3 regions of the Afipia carboxidovorans OM5 genome follow, and region 1 is predicted to be linked to each of the others. Evidence: predicted binding sites of a transcription regulator. Region 1 holds the regulator's gene; each other region holds the start of a gene.
The links. Region 1 encodes LexA, which represses DNA repair genes until DNA is damaged. Its sites were predicted from a motif close to TGTTCNNNNTGTGTTCNG; they were not measured.
Positions count from the first base shown of each region.

Region 2: OCA5_RS04520 (ribonuclease T2 family protein) is a predicted target of LexA. The motif match lies at 3,435-3,452, and genes of this name have one in related genera.
Region 3: OCA5_RS03000 (DNA recombination protein RmuC) is a predicted target of LexA. The motif match lies at 3,134-3,151, and genes of this name have one in related genera.

Region 1 covers NC_015684.1:1,869,540-1,875,505, forward strand. The annotation lists gene OCA5_RS08700 (DMT family transporter) at 1-565, shown strand, start outside; gene OCA5_RS08705 (BA14K family protein) at 649-1,068, opposite strand; gene OCA5_RS08710 (NADH:ubiquinone oxidoreductase subunit NDUFA12) at 1,316-1,726, shown strand; gene OCA5_RS08715 (DUF2155 domain-containing protein) at 1,844-2,737, shown strand; gene lexA (transcriptional repressor LexA) at 3,031-3,729, opposite strand; gene OCA5_RS08725 (hypothetical protein) at 4,100-4,396, shown strand; gene OCA5_RS08730 (molybdopterin molybdotransferase MoeA) at 4,423-5,631, opposite strand; gene moaC (cyclic pyranopterin monophosphate synthase MoaC) at 5,648-5,966, opposite strand, start outside.
Region 2 covers NC_015684.1:951,252-957,217, reverse strand. The annotation lists gene uvrC (excinuclease ABC subunit UvrC) at 1-464, opposite strand, end outside; gene OCA5_RS04535 (outer membrane protein) at 684-1,310, shown strand; gene OCA5_RS04530 (cold-shock protein) at 1,396-1,611, opposite strand; gene OCA5_RS04525 (23S rRNA (adenine(2030)-N(6))-methyltransferase RlmJ) at 1,749-2,612, opposite strand; gene OCA5_RS04520 (ribonuclease T2 family protein) at 2,688-3,389, opposite strand; gene OCA5_RS04515 (hypothetical protein) at 3,494-3,979, opposite strand; gene OCA5_RS04510 (hypothetical protein) at 4,143-4,445, shown strand; gene OCA5_RS04505 (tautomerase family protein) at 4,492-4,689, opposite strand; gene hisS (histidine--tRNA ligase) at 4,720-5,966, opposite strand, start outside.
Region 3 covers NC_015684.1:624,463-630,428, reverse strand. The annotation lists gene OCA5_RS03020 (phosphorylase family protein) at 1-367, shown strand, start outside; gene truA (tRNA pseudouridine(38-40) synthase TruA) at 535-1,272, opposite strand; gene fmt (methionyl-tRNA formyltransferase) at 1,448-2,380, opposite strand; gene def (peptide deformylase) at 2,528-3,043, opposite strand; gene OCA5_RS03000 (DNA recombination protein RmuC) at 3,183-4,385, shown strand; gene OCA5_RS02995 (AmpG family muropeptide MFS transporter) at 4,472-5,842, shown strand; gene recR (recombination mediator RecR) at 5,843-5,966, opposite strand, start outside.

The DNA of each region.
Region 1 (5,966 bases):
GACGATTCCGGTGTGGGCGGCGGGCCTGGCATGGCCGATGCTTGGCGACCGGCTTTCCGTGTTGCGGATCGTCGCTATTGCAATGGCGATTGGCGGCGTGGTGCTGCTGATGGGCGGCGACAGCATCAGCGTCTCCTGGGAGAAGATGCCGGGTATCGCTTACGCGCTGATCGCAGCGCTACTGTTTGCTCTCGGCGCGGTCCTCGCCAAACGACGGCCGATTATGCTTCCGCCGCTGCCGGGTGCAGTCTGGCAGATCGGGCTTGGCTGTTTTCCGGTGGCCTTGATCGGTCTTCTGTTCGAGCATCCGCATTTTGGCGGCATGTCGATGCTTGGCTGGCTGCTGTTCGGGTTCAGCACCATTTTTCAGGGCGCGATCGGCTACGCTTGCTGGTTCGCAGCGCTGGAGCGGTTGCCTGCCTCGACGGCTGCGATCGGGACGTTGATTGTGCCGGTGACTGGAGTCGTGGCCTCGGCGATTTCACTCGGTGAGCCGCTGGGTGTGCCGCAGATCGGCGCGCTCGCGCTTACCATCGCAGGCGTTGTGATCGCGGCACGGGCATAGGCGTCTTCAGTTACTGAGTGCCTGTCAAAGAAAAAGCGGCGTATTGCTACGCCGCCTCTCTTGTCGAAAATGGAAAGAGCTGCTTACGGGCAGGGATGGCGCAGGCCATCGTAGCCGAGATAGGTGCCCGAGCGCGGATCATATGACTTGAAGCGTTGCATGCAGTAGCTCACGGCATCGCCCTCAACATAGGCCGGGCCGGGAGCATAGCCGGGGCCGTAGTAACCGTAGGGAGCCTGGCTCGCCGCGATCGCGCCGCCGATCAGCGCGCCGGCCGCAAGGCCCGCGCCGACGCCGCCCCAGCCGCCGCCACGGTGACCATGCCAATGGCCACCACGGTGGCCACGCCAACGCACCTGCTGCGTGAGGTCGGACGAGGTGCTCGTTACGGTTCCCGACAGAACGGGATTCGCGCTGAGCGGAGCGGCATTCGCGGTGGAAGCCATACCGAGCGGCAGCGCCAGAACAGCGGCTACCGCGAGACCCTTGGTCAAATTCATCATTTTTTACTCCAGTTATCCCTTGTGATCGGCCTAGGCACCTAACGCGCGGGATCGGGACGCGTTCCAAAAGAGTTCCCCAAAGTTGTCGGGAACTTTCTGGCGCTTGTGTGGCATGGTTCCATGACAAAGTGTCCTGTTCAAGCGCTCGTGTTCCGCACTACGGCCTTGCCCGGAGGTATCTGGACAACAGAGAGGGCGGGTGGCATCAAGGGCTCCGCAACGCTCCCTGTTCGGCATGGATTCCCAGATGAAGCTGTTTCTCTTGAGGATTTTTACCTGGTGGAACGGATTCACGTTCGGCACCCAGTTCTGGACCTGGCGCTTCGGCGAGCTGGTCGGGACCGACGAGATGGGCAACCGCTATTACCGGACGCGTGGCGGGAAGATCGATCCGACGCTCGGGATCGAGCGGCGCTGGGTGCTCTATAACGGCTACACCGAATCAACCAAGGTTTCGCCCGACTGGCACGGCTGGCTGCATCACACCGCGGATGTGCCGCCGACCGAAGAGCACTACACGCCGCGGGACTGGCAGAAGCCGCATCGCCCGAACCTGACCGGTACGCCGGCAGCTTATCGCCCTGCAGGCTCGACGCTTGGGAGCGGCCAGCGTCCCAAGGCAACCGGTGACTATCAGGCCTGGACACCGGGAAGCTGAACGAGGCGGGCGACGCGCCCGCCCTTTCGCTGCCGCAATGCCCGTGTTAACCGATGGCCTCGCGCCGCGGGTGTCCGCCGAATGTCGCGAGCCCGAATCGCCCGAGCAGAGCGTGCAATGCTTCGAACCGCCGCCACGATTTCGTTTGCGACACTGATCGCGGCCTCGCTGTTTGCCTTGCCGCCGGCACGCGCGCAGATCGGCAACATCTTTTCCGATCAGCCGCTGCGTCCGCCTGCGGGCCTGTCGCATGGCGATCCCACGCAAGATCCCGACGAAGAGGAAGTCCCGGAAATTCCGCAGGGTCGCCTATTGCCTGCGCCGCAGGCTGCGCGTCCGCTGCCGCCGGGGCAGGGTGCGCCACGCCCCGGAGCGGTGCAGTCCCAACCGCTGGCGCCGCCGCCTGGCAGTGCGACAGCACCGCAGCAGCAGCCTCCCAACGTTGCGGTCAATCCGCCGCCCGGCAACGCGCTGCCGGGACAGAAGCCGCCGGCCGGCAATCCGCAGCAGTCTCCGGCGACGCTGCAGCCCGGCGATGAAATCGTCACCGAGCCACCCGCGATCAAGATCCCGAACAAGAAGGCGGTGTTCTCCGGCCTCGACAAGATCACCGGCCGCATCATCACCTTCGATCAGGATATCGGCGAGACCGTGCAGTTCGGTGCGCTGCGGGTGAAGACGGATGCGTGCTACACGCGCCCCGCGACGGAAGCCGCCAACACCGACGCCTTTGTCGAGGTCGACGAGATCACGCTGCAGAATGAAGTGAAGCGGATTTTCTCCGGCTGGATGTTTGCGGCAAGCCCGGGCCTCCACGCGGTGGAGCATCCGATCTATGACGTGTGGCTGATCGACTGCAAATCACCTGAGCAGCCCGTTACCGCGCAGAACGAGCCGGTGAAGCCCGCACCGCCGCCGCAGCAAACACAGCAGCGGCGTCAGGCACGGCCGCAGCCGGCCCAGCAGCCGCGCCAGCCCGCGCCGCCGCCACCTTTCGGCGGCTATCGCTGATCTAAGCCATCGTTGATTTCGTGCCGCCGCTGACCGCAACGCGCTCGTGCCAGTGCGCGAGAGCTCGCCATAGATTGCGATTTTTTTTTACTTGAGGTGCGCGACCATCGTTGCGCGTGGATTTGATCCGCGCCCGCTCGCCGCATCCAACAGTTACCCTGCAACTCAACTATGAGCGTGCAGAGAGAGTTGGATTGCTTCGTCGCTTACACTTCTCACAATGACAATTCACAGTCGGGCATTCGCGCGCCGACCGCATTCTCAGGCGTTGTGATGTCGCCTCAAGTCTTGGCTCAGTACTTGCGGTACAGTCCGATGAGCTTGCCCTGAATCCGCACGCGGTTCGGCGGCAGGATACGGACTTCGTAGGCGGTGTTGGCGGGCTCGAGCGCAATGGAAGCACCGCGACGGCGGAAGCGCTTCAGCGTCGCTTCCTCCTCGTCGATCAGCGCAACGACGATGTCGCCGGTGTCGGCGTTCTCGCTGCGCTGGATCAGCGCCATGTCGCCGTCGAGAATGCCGGCCTCGACCATCGAATCGCCGCGCACTTCGAGCGCGTAGTGCTCGCCGGCGCCGAGCATGTCGGGCGGCACGCTGATGGTATGGCTGCGGGTCTGCAACGCCTCGATCGGCGTGCCGGCTGCGATGCGACCCATCACCGGCACGGCAACGGGCTGTTCGCCGCTTTCATCAAAGCTCGCCGGGCCGCGCGCCTTGCCGAGGTTGCCTTCGATCACGCTTGGGGTGAAGCCGCGACGGCCGCCGCTGCCAAGTGCGGGCTCGGGCAACTTGATGACTTCGATGGCGCGGGCGCGATTGGCGAGCCGGCGGATGAAGCCACGCTCCTCAAGCGCGGTGATAAGGCGATGAATGCCGGACTTCGAGCGCAGGTCGAGCGCATCCTTCATCTCGTCGAAGGAGGGGGGAATCCCGCTTTCCTTGAGGCGCTCGTTGATGAAGCGCAGCAGTTCGTATTGTTTGCGTGTCAGCATCCGGCCCAGCCCTCAATTCTTGATCTGCCGGGCCTTCAACCCGGTCGTCGCGGCACCTGCCGATGTTCTTGCAGGGTGCTAGACTCACTCGAAACAAATCATGAACATACACTATATGTTCCATACATGTTCCGCAATAGTTAAATTCTTATGAATCTAATCGGCCCAATTTTACAAATTCATGCCGAACGGGCCTTTGCATCGTTCCATCGTGCTGAGGCGGGGCCGGCCAGTTGCGAACTGGATCACGAGCTATTCCGCGCCGGATTGAACGTCTTCTAATTCCAGTCTGGCTTTCTGCGATTGAGCCGCGCGGCACATCATCCTAGGTCTTGCGCGCAACACACTGCGTGCCGGGAGGAGATTGCCGATGGACTATCACAACGAGGAGCCCACGCAGGTCGAGGTCGATCACAACCTGATGGTGACGTTCTGCCGGATGCTCGACAACTCCGCGCTGCCGCCGATGGTGGTGATGCGGATGATGGCATCGGCCCTCGGTGCAATCTATCGTCAAACGTCGAGCGCGCATCAGGCGCAGGAGTGTCCGTGCGGTTGGGTGCCGTTGCCGTCGGATCTCGAGATGCTGCAGGCGGAGATGGAAGCGTCTGCGCGTCGCAGGCCGGTTGCCAATCTTTCGAATATGCAGATCGCCGGACGCGCCTGACGGCGCGTGCGATGCCGCGCGGCGCGTTACGCCGGCAGACGGATCACGTCACAGCGCTCGCCTGCCTGCGCGGCCGGTGCGAGCGGAGGGCGGACCAGCAGAACATCCGCCGCGGAGAGATTGCCGAGCAGCGAACTGTCCTGAAGATTGACGGTAGTCGCAATCGCGACGCCGTTGTCGTTGAGAACGCGCGCCCGCAGATATTCCTGCCGATGATCGTTCGGAGGAAGAGCGTGGCCGAGAATTGCGGTCTCGATGCAGTGGTTGACCTGTGCGCGGCCGAGCATCGCGCGGATCAGCGGCACCGCGAACACGAACGAGCACACGTAAGACGATGACGGATTGCCGGGCAGGCCGATCACGCGCATCGATCCGCAGCGGCCGTGCATCATCGGCTTGCCGGGGCGCAGTGCGATCTTCCAGAACTTGATGTCGGTGCCTTCGGCTTCGAGCGCGGGCTTGACCATGTCGTGATCGCCGACGGAAGCGCCGCCGCTGGTGATGAGGAGGTCGGCTCCCATCTCCTTCGCGCGGCGGATCGCGGCGCAGGTGTCTTCCATTGTATCGTGCGCGATGCCGAGCGAGATCGTCTCCGCGCCGGTGCTGCGCATCAACGCCTGGATCGCATAGGCATTCGAATAAATAATCTGGCCCGGTCCCGTCTGCGAGCCCGGCATCACCAGTTCATCGCCGGTCGCGAGAATGGCGATCTTCGGCTTGCGATGCACCGGCAGTGTCGGATGGTTCATCGAGGCTGCAAGCGAGAGGTCGCGATCAGAGAGGAGGGTGCCACGCCGCAACATCACGTCGCCTTCACGAAAATCGAGGCCGGCTTCGCGGATGTGGCGGGGCTTCGGAGCGGCTTCAGCTAATGTGATAAAATTGTGTTCGCGCTCGACGTCCTCCTGAATGACGATGGTGTCGGCCCCTGCGGGAACGACGCCGCCGGTGAAGATGCGAACCGCCTCGTTCGGACCGATCGCGGGCCCCTCGAACGGCCGACCGGCCGCGCTCTCGCCGATCACGGTGAGGCGCGCGCCCTTCGCGGCGTCGGTGGTGCGGACCGCGTAGCCGTCCATCGCCGACATCGGTGCGGGCGGCTGGGTGCGGAGGGCGGCGAGGTCGCGTGAGAGCGTGCGGTGGAGCGCGTCGTCGAGGGAAACGTCTTCTTCAGGAAGGGGTGTGACGCCGTCGAGAATGGAGTTCAGCGCATCGGCGACCGACATCAGCGACATGGCAGGGCGTCCGTTCTTATTTTTCATGTTTGTAGTGGCCGGATTTGCCGCCGCGCTTTTCCAGAAGGCGGATGCCTTCGATGTGGACGCCACGTTCGACCGCTTTGATCATGTCGTAGATGGTGAGGCAGGCGACGGAGACCGCGGTGAGTGCTTCCATCTCGACACCCGTTGGGCCTTTCACCTTGACGCTTGCCTCGACGCGGCAGCCGGGCAGCTTGTCGTCGGGCACGATGTCGAGCGTGACCTTGGACAGTGCGAGCGGATGACAGAGCGGAATGAGGTCGGAGGTGCGCTTCGCTGCCATGATGCCGGCCACGCGCGCGGTGCCGAGC
Region 2 (5,966 bases), 920 kb from region 1:
TCGAGCAGCAGCGCTTCGGTCTCGGTCTCGGTCGAAATGATCTCGACCGTGATCGTGGCCGCGATCATACGCGCGATCCGCGCCGAGTGGCCGTTCACGCGGGTATAGGACGTGAGCCGCTTTTTGACGTTCTTGGCCTTGCCGACATAGAGCACATCGCCGCCCTCGTTCAGCATCCGGTAGACGCCGGGCGAGGTCGGAGCGAGTTTCACCGCCTTCTCGATGGCTGCCCGGCCGGTGCCGAGGCGGCTGCCGTCCTCCTCTTCCGCGGCAGCATCGACCTCCTCGGGGAGCGCGCTGTCGTCTTCTTCCGGGTTGGTGACGGCCAGGTCGATGTCCTGCGGCGGGACATCCGCGGCGGACCCAGCCGCCTTCGCGCGGTCAGCCTTATCGGCCTCCGTCACCGGATCGTCCGCGCGCCGCCCCGGCGGCGCCATCGATCCTTCATGATCGTCGCTTTTCATGGGCTCAAACTAGTGATCGCAACCCGCCGCGGCCAGCGGAAGGTAAGGTTCTCTTAACAACGTTCCACCCCGAAAAGCCCGCGTTAAGAAGTGTTTAACGTAAAACTCTCGATAAATTTTACGCAGAAAAGACGGACTTTCGTAACCACGAAGGTCCGCACCCGCCGCCTTTGCGGCGTGGTCCGAGTTCGGTGGCGTATGCGTCGGGAGTGAGTAAAAATGTTGAAGAAGGCCCTCGGAGTAGCGATTCTGGCCGCAAGCTGCGCCGCAAGCGCCCAGGCTGCCGATTTTAGTTATCGCCGCCAGGCAGCGCAGCCCTACACCGTCAATCAGCCGCTGAATGGCTTTAGCTGGGCCGGTCCCTATCTCGGCGCCAACCTCGGTTACAACTGGGGCAGCGTCTCCAACAGCGGCACCAACCCGACCGGTTTCGCCGGCGGCGTTCAGGGCGGCTACAATTGGCAGTTCGGCTCTCCGTGGGTGTTCGGCCTCGAGGCCGACATTCAGGCCACCGGCGCCGATGATACCTTCGCAGCGTGGAAATTCTCGAACCCTTGGTACGGCACGGTGCGCGGCCGCGTCGGCTATGCTCTCAATCCGAACTTCATGCTCTACGGCACCGGCGGTCTCGCTTTCGGCGAGCTGAAGGGCTCGACTCCGTTCTACTCGGCGAGCCACGTCTCGGCCGGATGGACGGTCGGCGCGGGCGCCGAATTCGCGCTCAACAACGCATGGTCGCTGAAGGCCGAATACCTCTACGTCGATCTCGACAGCAGCAACATCAACGGCCTGCCGAACGGCTACAACTTCAGCACGGTGCGGGTTGGTGTGAACTACCACTTCTGATCGCGCAAACGCGCATAGATCATCAAACCTCAAGCCCCGAGCCTTGCACCCGGGGTTTTTCGTTGGAAGCGATACTTGGGCGGCGTCAGGATGAAACCACGAGGTTGACCGCCTTGGGGCCCTTGCCCTTCTTGTCGGGCTCGACCTCGAAGGTAATCTGTTGACCCTCGACCAGATTTTTCAGGCCCGCTCGCTCCACTGCGGTGATGTGGACGAAAACATCGCGCCCCCCGTCATCGGGCTTGATGAAACCATAGCCACGCTCCGCATTGAAAAACTTCACCGTCCCCGTCATTGCCATGGGATTTGCCTCCCCCGTCTCGTCCGGCCGGCGTCCCCACACCGGTTCCCCACGCCAAGCTAATCACTGCCGGCGAGTCTTGACTATTGCCTATGTGGCGAGTCCGGAAAAATACCGGGGTACCGGGTGGGAGGCTGTCAGGCCCGTGCAGCCTCAACCCGGTACCGTCCGGCACCACCGAGGCCGAGTGGCTTTTCCAGCTCGGGAAGGATCGTCCGGAGCTCGGAGGCGAGCGTCCAGGGCGGATTGACGATCAGGAGGCCGGTGGAGACGAGGCCGCTGTCGGCTGTTTGCGGTGCGACGCTGAACTCCACCCGCAGGCAATGTTCGCTGCTGTTGCCGCGCGCTGCGACCAGCGAGGCCGCCTGCCGCACAAACTCGTCCGGCCCGCGCCGTTCCTTGATCGGGTACCAGATCATGTAGATGCCGGTCGGCCATTTCGCGTAGGCCGCGCCAAACCGCTCGGCGAGACGCGCGAATTCGTCCTTCGCCTCGAACGGAGGATCGATCAGCACGAGGCCGCGCCGTTCGCTCGGTGGCACGAAGGCAGTAAGCGCGGTCCAGCCGTCGAGATCGACCACCCGCGCCTGCGGATCATTGTAGAGATTGCCGATCAGCGCCTTGCGCGCGACGGGCTCAAGCTCGCAGGCGACGAGCCGGTCCTGCGGCCGCAGCAGCGCCCGCGCAATCAACGGCGAGCCGGGATAGGCGACGAGATCGCGCGGCGGATTGAACGCCCGCACGATATCGAGATAGGGCGACACCAGCGCCTGCGCCTCGTTCGAGAAGCGCGCCTGCAGCACGCGCGCGATGCCGAAGCGCCATTCGCCGCTGCGCTGGGCCTCATCACCTGTGAGGTCATAACGCCCTGCACCCGCATGGGTGTCGATGACGCGGAAGGCCGACTGCTTCTGATGCAGATAGGTCAGTATCCGCGTCAGCACGATGTGCTTGATGACATCGGCAAAATTGCCGGCATGAAAGGCGTGGCGATAATTCATCGGCGCGGCTTACGACAGGAGCGCGGCAAGCGTAAAGCCTCTCGCGGATCGGTATCAGCCAGCCTCGGCAAACTGCTACCCGCCGCGCATCGGCGGCATCACAATCTGATTGCGGCGGCAGGCGCTGCGGTTGACCTGCTCGCAAGCGCGGAATTGCAGATCCTTGTTCATGCAAATCCGCACCTCGCCAAGCCTGCGGCTGTCGCAGCGCACGGCGATCGCAGCGGCGCTGAGGCCCGGATTGGCCTTGATGAAAGCTTCCTCCACCTCACCCGGCGTGACCGTCTTGGGCGAGGCCAGATCGAGATATTCCTCGGGAATTTTCACCGAGGCGCGCGCCTTGCGCACCGTCTCGAAATAACCGCGCGCACCAAGCCCCGAGCAGGTGCCGTGCTTGTCCCACTCGTTGTAGACGAGCCCCGGCGCGGGCATCAGATCGAGCATTCCGCGCATGACGTTGCGATCGAGCCGCGGCGAGGGCCGCTTGCAATATTCGGGATAGCCGCGCTCATATTGCGGCCACAGCCCGTGCACCACGAACGAATAAGGCCGCCCGCTGCACTGGGCCTGCGTGCTGCGCCCGGTGTTGCCGCGCTCACGCGCCGCCTCGCAGAACGACGGCGACCACGACAGCGACAGCACATAGAAATCAAACGCGCCCGGCGCATTCTGCCGATGGTCCTGCGCCGCCGCGCCGAAGCTGGCGACAAGCAGCACGCCCATTGCAGCCGTGAGCGAGGCCAGCCCGCGACGGAAATTCACCCCATACCCGATCATGATTGAGCCCCTGCGCCACGCCGTCCGAAAAGGTAGCGAGGCCCCGGGAACATGACAAGAACAAACATGACAAGAACGATTCGCGGCCAGTCGAATCAGCCGTCTCAGGGCCGCGCCGCGCGGCAGCCGCGCCCGTAAGCCCAGTTGCGATCGAGCCCGACCACACACCACTCGACGCCCGAGGTCAGCCCGGAGCCTGCAAAGCCGCCATCCTCGATGATGGAATAGTGCACGCGGCGCGGATGGCCATCGTTGATCATCGCGCTTGCGGTGCAGAAGCGGCGCGGAATGGCATTATAGGCACCGTTCGGCCCTTCCCACGGACGGAAGGCCACTTCGCGCACATCGGCAAAGCCGGTGATGCGCAGGGCCGAATTCCAGTAGGTCGATTCCTTTTCCGCGAACTGATACGAGATGGCGCCGAGCGCCTGCGAGCAGTCGCCCATCTGCCCGTCGTAGCGCGGGCCGGACAGCCAGAAATTCAGTTCCAGCGGGTTGGCCGCGCGGGCGCTGCCGTCAGACAGCATGCCGAAAGCAGCAACCAGGATGGCGAAAACCGCAATCCGCGGCGAGGGGATAGCAATGCGCATGTGACGAAGGCCCATGGTGAGTTGGCGGACGGTGCCGCGAAGCCCCCTTCGGGTCAAGTGCAGCGCGGCCACACCTTCGGACAACGCCCCGTCAATGGCCCGCGAGCGCTTTCAAAGCCGGCCCCGCGCGGCTAGACTCCGGCACAAATCAGGGAGCCTTTCGATGCGCATGAACGGACGTTGGATAATGGCGGCGGCAACGTTCGCCTGCGGGATTGCGATGAGCGCGCCGGCGCAGGCTGACTGGGTTCCGCCGTTCAAGGGCAACGATACCGGCGGCATCATCGCTTATGCGCTCTACCAGCAGGGCGCGGACATCAAGGCGATGGCGGTCGATCACTGCGCGCGTTACGGCAAGGTGGTGAAGCTCACGGGCGCCGATGCGCAGTATGGCGGCTACATCTCGTTCGCCTGCGTCTGGGTGCCGCCCGGAAGCGCCGACCGGCCGCTGCGCGCCGCCTACTGAGGCATCGTTTCGCGACTTTCAGGCCGCGAAAATTAGCGTGGCAGAATTATGTCTTTGCCTGTCGCTCCAGATAGGTCTTCCCGCCCTTCATCTTGTGGCTGAGTGGCGCCTCGTTGATCTGAATCACCACGACCTCGGGATCGACACCAAGGTTCTTGACGAGCGCGGCGGTGATGTCCGCCATCATGCCGCGCTTCTGCTCGTCGGTGCGGCCGGCCGCCAGGTTGATCGTGATCTCGGGCATGAGATTTCTCCGCGTTCGATCTGAAAGACTTCAGGTCCAGTTGATGCCGTGGCGCGCCAGCACTTGGCGCACACCCTCAATCAGCTCGCTTTCGCTGACGGCGAACTGCGCCTCGTGCTGCTGCTTCTGCAGGAACGCCTCGCGATCTTCACTCTCGCCGCCGACCTGCGCGCCGAGGATCAGATCCTTGATCTGCACCACGCCCTTCGCCTTTTCGTCGCCGCCCTGAAGGATGGCGCAAGGCGAGTTGCGGCGGTCGGCATATTTGAATTGCACGCCGAGATTGTTCTTCGGATTGCCGAGATACATCTCGGCACGAATACCGGCGTTGCGTAGTGTCGCGACGAATTTTTGATATTGCGCGATCTCGTTACGATCCATCACCAGCACGACGACGGGGCCGGCTTCGGGCTTGGTGTCGATCTTGCCGAGCAACGTCAACGCCGCCTGCAGCCGCGAAACGCCGATGGAGAAACCTGTCGCCGGCACCGGCTCGCCGCGAAAGCGCGAGACCAATCCATCGTATCGCCCGCCACCGCCGACCGAGCCGAACCGCACCGGGCGGCCCTTCTCGTCCTTGGTCTCGAGCAACAGTTCAACTTCGTAGACAGGGCCGGTGTAGTATTCGAGACCGCGCACGACGGAAGGGTCGATCTGTACGCGTCCGTCATCATATCCAGACGCAACTAGCAGATCAGCGATTTGCCGAAGCTCCTGCACGCCATCCTCAAAAACCTGAACCTTTTGGCCTAGACGCTGCCGAACATGATCGAGCGTTTCAAAGACGCTCTCGAATGTTACGCGGCGGTGCCATTCAGCGCCGTCCTGAGATGCAAACGTCAGAGTGTCGAGTGGCCGCGCTTTCTTTTCAGTTGTACTTGCTGGGCCCGTAAGAACAACACCGGTCTGAAACACCGAAAGAACAAGCTGGATGGATCTTTCATCTAGTCCAGCGCCCTTCGTGAAATCTCCACTCTCATCCTTCCGCCCTTCACCCAACAATAGGCGCACGCCCTCAAGTCCGAACTTGTCAAACTTGTCCATTGCCCTGAGCACGGTGAGTTTGCGGCCGGCTTCGTCATCGCCAAGGCCAATGCTGGACAGCACACCATCAAGCAGCTTTCGATTGTTTATTCGAACCACGAACTGATGAGGGGCAATGCCCAGCGCTTCCATCGTGTCGGCGGCCATCATGCACATCTCGGCGTCGGCGGCAGGCGAGGCCGAGCCCACCGTGTCGGCGTCAAACTGCATGAACTGGCGGAAGCGGCCGGGGC
Region 3 (5,966 bases), 1.2 Mb from region 1:
TAACGGCCTCGTCGAGGTCGCGCATGTCGTTCAGCGCGACATGATGGCGATGCCGCTCGCGCCGCGCGGGCGCACACCGTTCTCGCCGGAGATCGATCACCTGTCGTCGGGGCGCGACGGCGTGATCTGCGGCACCGGCGACAGTTTCGTCACCGCGCCCGATCCGTGGCTCGTCGAGAACAAGGTCGACATCGTCGACATGGAGCTCTACGCCATCGCTCATGTCTGCCAGCGCCACTCGCTGCCCTGGCGCGCATTCAAGTTCATCACCGACGAAGCCGACGACAACGCCGCCGATCACTGGCAGGAGAATGTCAGGGACGGCGAGGAGACGTTCTGGGATGCGATGAAAGCGCTGGAGTCATAGCCTCTACGAGCACTTCTTCCCCTCTCCCCTTGTGGGAGAGGGTGTCCGAGCCCAGCGAGGGCGGGTGAGGGGTCGCATCGCATATGCAGCTTCACCCCTCACCCGGCTCGATCTCGCTTTGCTCGATTCTCGCCACCCTCTCCCACAAGGGGAGAGGGAAAGAAGAATCAATAATCCACCCGCACCAGATACAATCCTTCCGGCGGGGCCACCGGGCCGCACGCGGTGCGGTCGCGCGCAGCGAGCGCATTGCGCATGTCGGCGATGGTCCACCGGCCGTGACCGACCCACACCAGCGAGCCGACCATCGAACGCACCTGGCTGTGCAGGAACGAGCGGGCCGAGGTGACGATGCTCACCGCATCGCCCTCACGCGTGACGTCGAGTTGATCGAGCGTCTTTTCCGGCGATTTCGCCTGACATTCGGTGTCACGAAACGTCGTGAAATCGTGCCGGCCGACCAGCACCTGCGCAGCCTCGTGCATCGCCGCGACATCGAGCGTCCGCGCGATACGCCACGCACGATGAAGATCGAGCGCGAGGTTGGCTCGCCGATTGCTGATGCGATAGATATAATGCCGCTTCACCGCTGAGAAGCGCGACTCGAATGTCTCCGGCACGATCTCCGCTGACAACACGCCGATCGGGTGCGGCCGCAGATGGGCGTTGAGCGCATCACGCACCTGATCGGTACGATAGGATTTCTCGAGATCGATATGCGCGACCTGCCCCAGTGCATGCACTCCGGCGTCGGTGCGCCCCGCGCCATGAACACGCACGTGCGTGCCCGCCAGCGCGGCGACGGCATCCTCCAGTGCGCCCTGCACGGAGGGGCCGTTGTCCTGATACTGCCAGCCGCAGAACGGCGTGCCGTCATATTCGATGAGGAGCTTGTAGCGCGGCATCAGCGTCGGAGCCTCGCTCCCTCTCCCCGCCCGCGGGGAGAGGGTCGGGGGTATAATGAGGGTGAGGGGCATAGTCCGGACGAGCAGCACGAACGCCCCTCACCCGGATTGCTACGCAATCCGACCTCTCCCCGTAAACGGGGCGAGGTGAAAGAGGCCGATCGAGGAATCCCCATCACATGACACTCAGCGGCGGTATGAGCGGCGTGCCACGCAGAAAATCCAGCGCGCGCATCGGCTGTTTGCCCGCGCGCTGCACGTCGAGAAGACGGATCGCGCCCTCGCCGCATGCGATCGTCAAGCGATCGTCGAGCAGTGCGCCGGGCGCGCCTGATCCCTTCACCAGCTCACAGCGCAGCACCTTGATGCGCACCGGCGCGCCGTCGATGGCGACCTCGAACCACGCACCGGGAAACGGCGACAGACCGTGAATGTGGCGCAGCACATCGTGTGCAGGCCGTGCCCAGTCGATCTTTGCTTCCGCCTTGCCGATCTTGGCGGCGTAGGTGACGCCTTCTTCGCCTTGCGGTTTAAGGTTGAGACTACCCTGCTCCAGCGCAACCATCGCCTGCGCCATCAACCTGGCGCCGCGCGGCGCCAGCGCATCGTGCAGGTCCTGCGCGGTCATCGCATCGGTGATCTGCAGGCGATCCGTCATCGCGACGTCGCCGGTATCGAGACCGACATCCATCTTCATCACCATCACGCCGGATTCGGCGTCACCCGTCATGATCGCACGCTGGATCGGCGCAGCTCCGCGCCAGCGCGGCAACAGCGAGGCGTGCAGATTGAAACAGCCGCGCGGCACAGCGTTGAGAATGTTCGCAGGCAGGATCATGCCATAGGCGACGACCACGGCGGCATCCGCGTTGTGGGCGCGGAATTCCGCTTCCGCCTCAGGCGTCCTCAATGTTGACGGCGTCAGCACCGGCAGGCCGAGCTCGCGCGCCGCCTTCTCCACCGGCGTTATCTGCAGCTTCATGCCTCGCCCGGCGGGCTTGGCCGCACGGGTATAGACCGCCGCGATCTCATGGCCCTGCGCATGCAGTTCGCGCAGCGTCGGCACTGCGAAATCCGGCGTGCCCATGAAGATCAGACGAAGCGGCATGAACGCGGGTTATCCCTTGCAGACTTAACCTTTTTACTCTGTCATGCCCGCGCTTGTCGCGGGCATCCACGCCTTGGCGATTTGAAAGACCAAGATGTAGATGCCCGCGACGAGCGCGGGCATGGCAGCAAGAGGGATTTCGTTCGACTACTTCGCCGCGAGCTTCGCGGCCTTGGTGAACTTCTTCATCACCCGGTCGCGCTTGAGCTTCGACAGATAATCGATGAACAGAACGCCGTTGAGGTGGTCGATCTCGTGCTGGATGCAGGTGGCGAAAAGCCCCTCGGCATCCTCCTCATGAACCTCGCCCTCGAGGTCCATGAAGCGCACGCGCACCGAGGCCGGCCGCTCGACTTCCTCGTAATATTCGGGGATCGACAGGCAGCCTTCTTCGTAGACCGCGATGTCTTCCGACTTCGACAAAATCTCCGGGTTGATGAACACCCGCGGCGCGCTCTCGCCCTCTTTCTTGGCGAGATCCATGGTGATGAGCCGCAGCGGTACCGCCACTTGAATGGCGGCAAGGCCAATACCTGGCGCGTCATACATGGTTTCGAACATGTCCTCGGCGAGCGCGCGGACTTCGGAAGTAATTTTTTCAACCGGCTCGGAAACGCGGCGCAGGCGTTTGTCCGGAATGCTGATGATTTCACGAATGGCCATGACTGCGATGTAATCGCTGCGCCTTTCGCGGTCAAACGGCCCGTGTGGCGCGCCGGGTCACCGCGTATGAAATAATTTGTTAACCATAAATGTTCCCGCTTCGTTCCATAGCGGACGCGAATCGGGCTACACTCGCACAATGAACGACATCCTATTTCTGATCGGCGATACCCCGGTGCGCACCGGCATGGCGCTTCTCGTCTGCGGCGTGCTCGCGCTGTCGCTGCTTCTCGTCATTGCCATCATCATCGCTCGCACCGGGAGGACCCGCGCGGCTGTTGCCATGGCACAGGCGATCCGCGCGGATGAGATGGAGGAGCGCCTCAGCGAGGTGCTGCGCATCCAGAACGAAGCTGCCGGGCGCGTGCACGAGATGGGGCAGGCGCTCGCCGGGCGGCAGACCGAGATGGCGCGCGCCGTCAACGAGCGGCTCGATTCGGTGACGCAGCGTGTCGGCCAGTCGATGGAGCAGACCACCCGCAACACCATGGAGAGCCTGCGCGCGCTGCACGAGCGGCTCGGCATCATCGACAACGCGCACAAGAACCTCACCGACCTCACGACGCAGGTGACGACGCTGCGCGACGTGCTCGCCAACAAGCAGGCACGCGGCGCGTTCGGCCAGGCGCGGATGGAAGCGATTGTGCAGGACGGGCTGCCGAAAGGCGCGTTCGCCTTCCAGCATACGCTGTCGAACAACAAGCGCCCGGATTGCGTGGTGTTTCTGCCCGACCAGCGACCGCTGTGCATCGATGCGAAATTTCCGCTCGAGGCGGTGACGGCGCTGCGCGAGGCCAAGAGCGACGACGCGCGCAAGCTTGCGGCGCAACGCTTGCGTCAGGACGTGATGAAGCATGTCTCCGACATCGCCGGGAAATATCTGATTGCCGGCGAGACGCAGGACACGGCCTTGATGTTCGTGCCCTCCGAATCCGTCTACGCGGAGATTCATGACGGCTTCGACGACGTGGTGCAGAAGGCCTATCGCGCCCGAATCGTGCTGGTGTCGCCCTCGCTCCTGATGCTCGCGATTCAGGTGATGCAGCAGATCATGAAGGACGCGCGGATGCGCGATGCCGCCGACCAGATCCGCACCGAGGTGATGAACATGATGGGCGACGTCGAGCGGCTGCGCGACCGCGTCAGCAAACTGGGCAGCCATTTCGATCAGGTCAGCGAGGACGTGCGGCAGGTGCTGATTTCGGTCAACAAGATCGGCAAGCGCGCGGTCAAGATCGAGGAACTCGATTTCGGCCAGACCGAGGATGCCTCCCCGCCCGCCGACAGCACACCGACCGACCTGTTCCCCAGCCAGCCGCGGGCATTGCAGGCGGGGGAATAAGCTTTTCCGCCATGACGATAGCGAGTGAAACTGCTGCCCTGCCACAAGTGAGAAGGAAAGCGCCCCGAATCTGCTAACACCTTCCCATGACATCGCCAGAGAGCGTCGAGACATCCGCTGCGGCCCGCGCATCCTGGCGTGAGGCGCTCACCGTTTATCTGAAGCCCCGCGTTCTGGTCGTGATGTTCCTGGGCTTCTCGTCGGGACTGCCGCTGGCGCTGTCGGGATCGACACTGCTGGTATGGGTCAGCGAGAGCGGTGTCAGCCTCGGCACCATCGGGCTGTTCACGCTGGTCGGCACGCCCTACACGCTGAAATTCCTGTGGGCGCCGCTGGTCGACGGCCTCAATCTGCCACTCCTCGGCCGCTGGCTCGGGCGCAGACGCGGCTGGCTGGTGTTCACGCAACTTCTCCTGATAGCAGCGATCCTTGCACTCGGACTGACCGATCCGGCGCGCTCGCCGTTTTTCGTCGCGGTCGGTGCGTTGCTGGTCGCGACTGCCTCGGCGACGCAGGATATCGTCATCGATGCCTTCCGCGTCGAGAGTCTTCCCGAGGATGAGCAGGCCGCAGGCATGGCCTCCTATGTCGCGGCCTATCGCGTCGGCATGGTGGCTTCGACCGCCGGCGCGCTGTTTCTCGTCACCGGGTTTGAGTATGCCGGTTTCGGCCGGCTTGCCGCCTGGTCCGCAAGCTTTGCCGTGATGGCAGGGCTGGTCGTGATCGGAATCATCACCGTGCTACTGGCACGCGAGCCGGCGCCATCGATCGAGGCAGAAGCAACAGCCGTCACGAGTGGCCACGACAGCTCAGTGCAGCGCGTGGCGCAGGCCGCGCTCGGCGCCTTCACCGAATTCCTGACGCGGCGTGACGCGGTCGCCGTGCTCGCCTTCGTGATGCTGTTCAAGTTCACCGATGCATTTGCCGGCGCGATGACGGTGCCGTTCATCATCGATATCGGGTTTTCCCGCAATGACTATGCCATCATCGTCAAGGGCGTCGGCCTCGCGGCCACCTTGATCGGTGGCTTCGCGGGCGGCTTCCTGGCCCGCACTTCGCCGCTGATTGTATGCCTGTGGATCGGCGGCCTGCTGCAGGCGATCTCCAACCTCACTTTCTCATGGCTGGCGTTGATCGGACCGCAGCAATGGGCGCTCACCGTTGCCGTCACCCTCGAGCAGTTCACCGGCGCCATCGGCACGGTGATCTTCGTCGCCTACCTCTCGGCCTTGTGCAACAACCCGCTGCACACCGCGACGCAGTATGCGCTGTTGACCGCGCTCGCCTCGGTCGGCCGCATCTATCTGTCATCAGGCGCCGGCTATGTCGCGAAAGCCACCGGCTGGCCCGCATTCTTCGTGGTCAGCGTGCTGGTCGCGATCCCGAGCCTGTTCCTGCTCGCCTATCTGCAGCAGCGACGGCATTTCGAGATGCTGGAAACGCCGACAAAGGCGTAGCTAGAACAGCGTCCGCTGCCGCATCGCCGCCGACAGCGTACCCTCATCGAGATAATCGAGTTCGCCGCCGACCGGCACGCCATGCGCGAGCCGCGTCACCTTGACGTTGGCATCCTGCAGCATG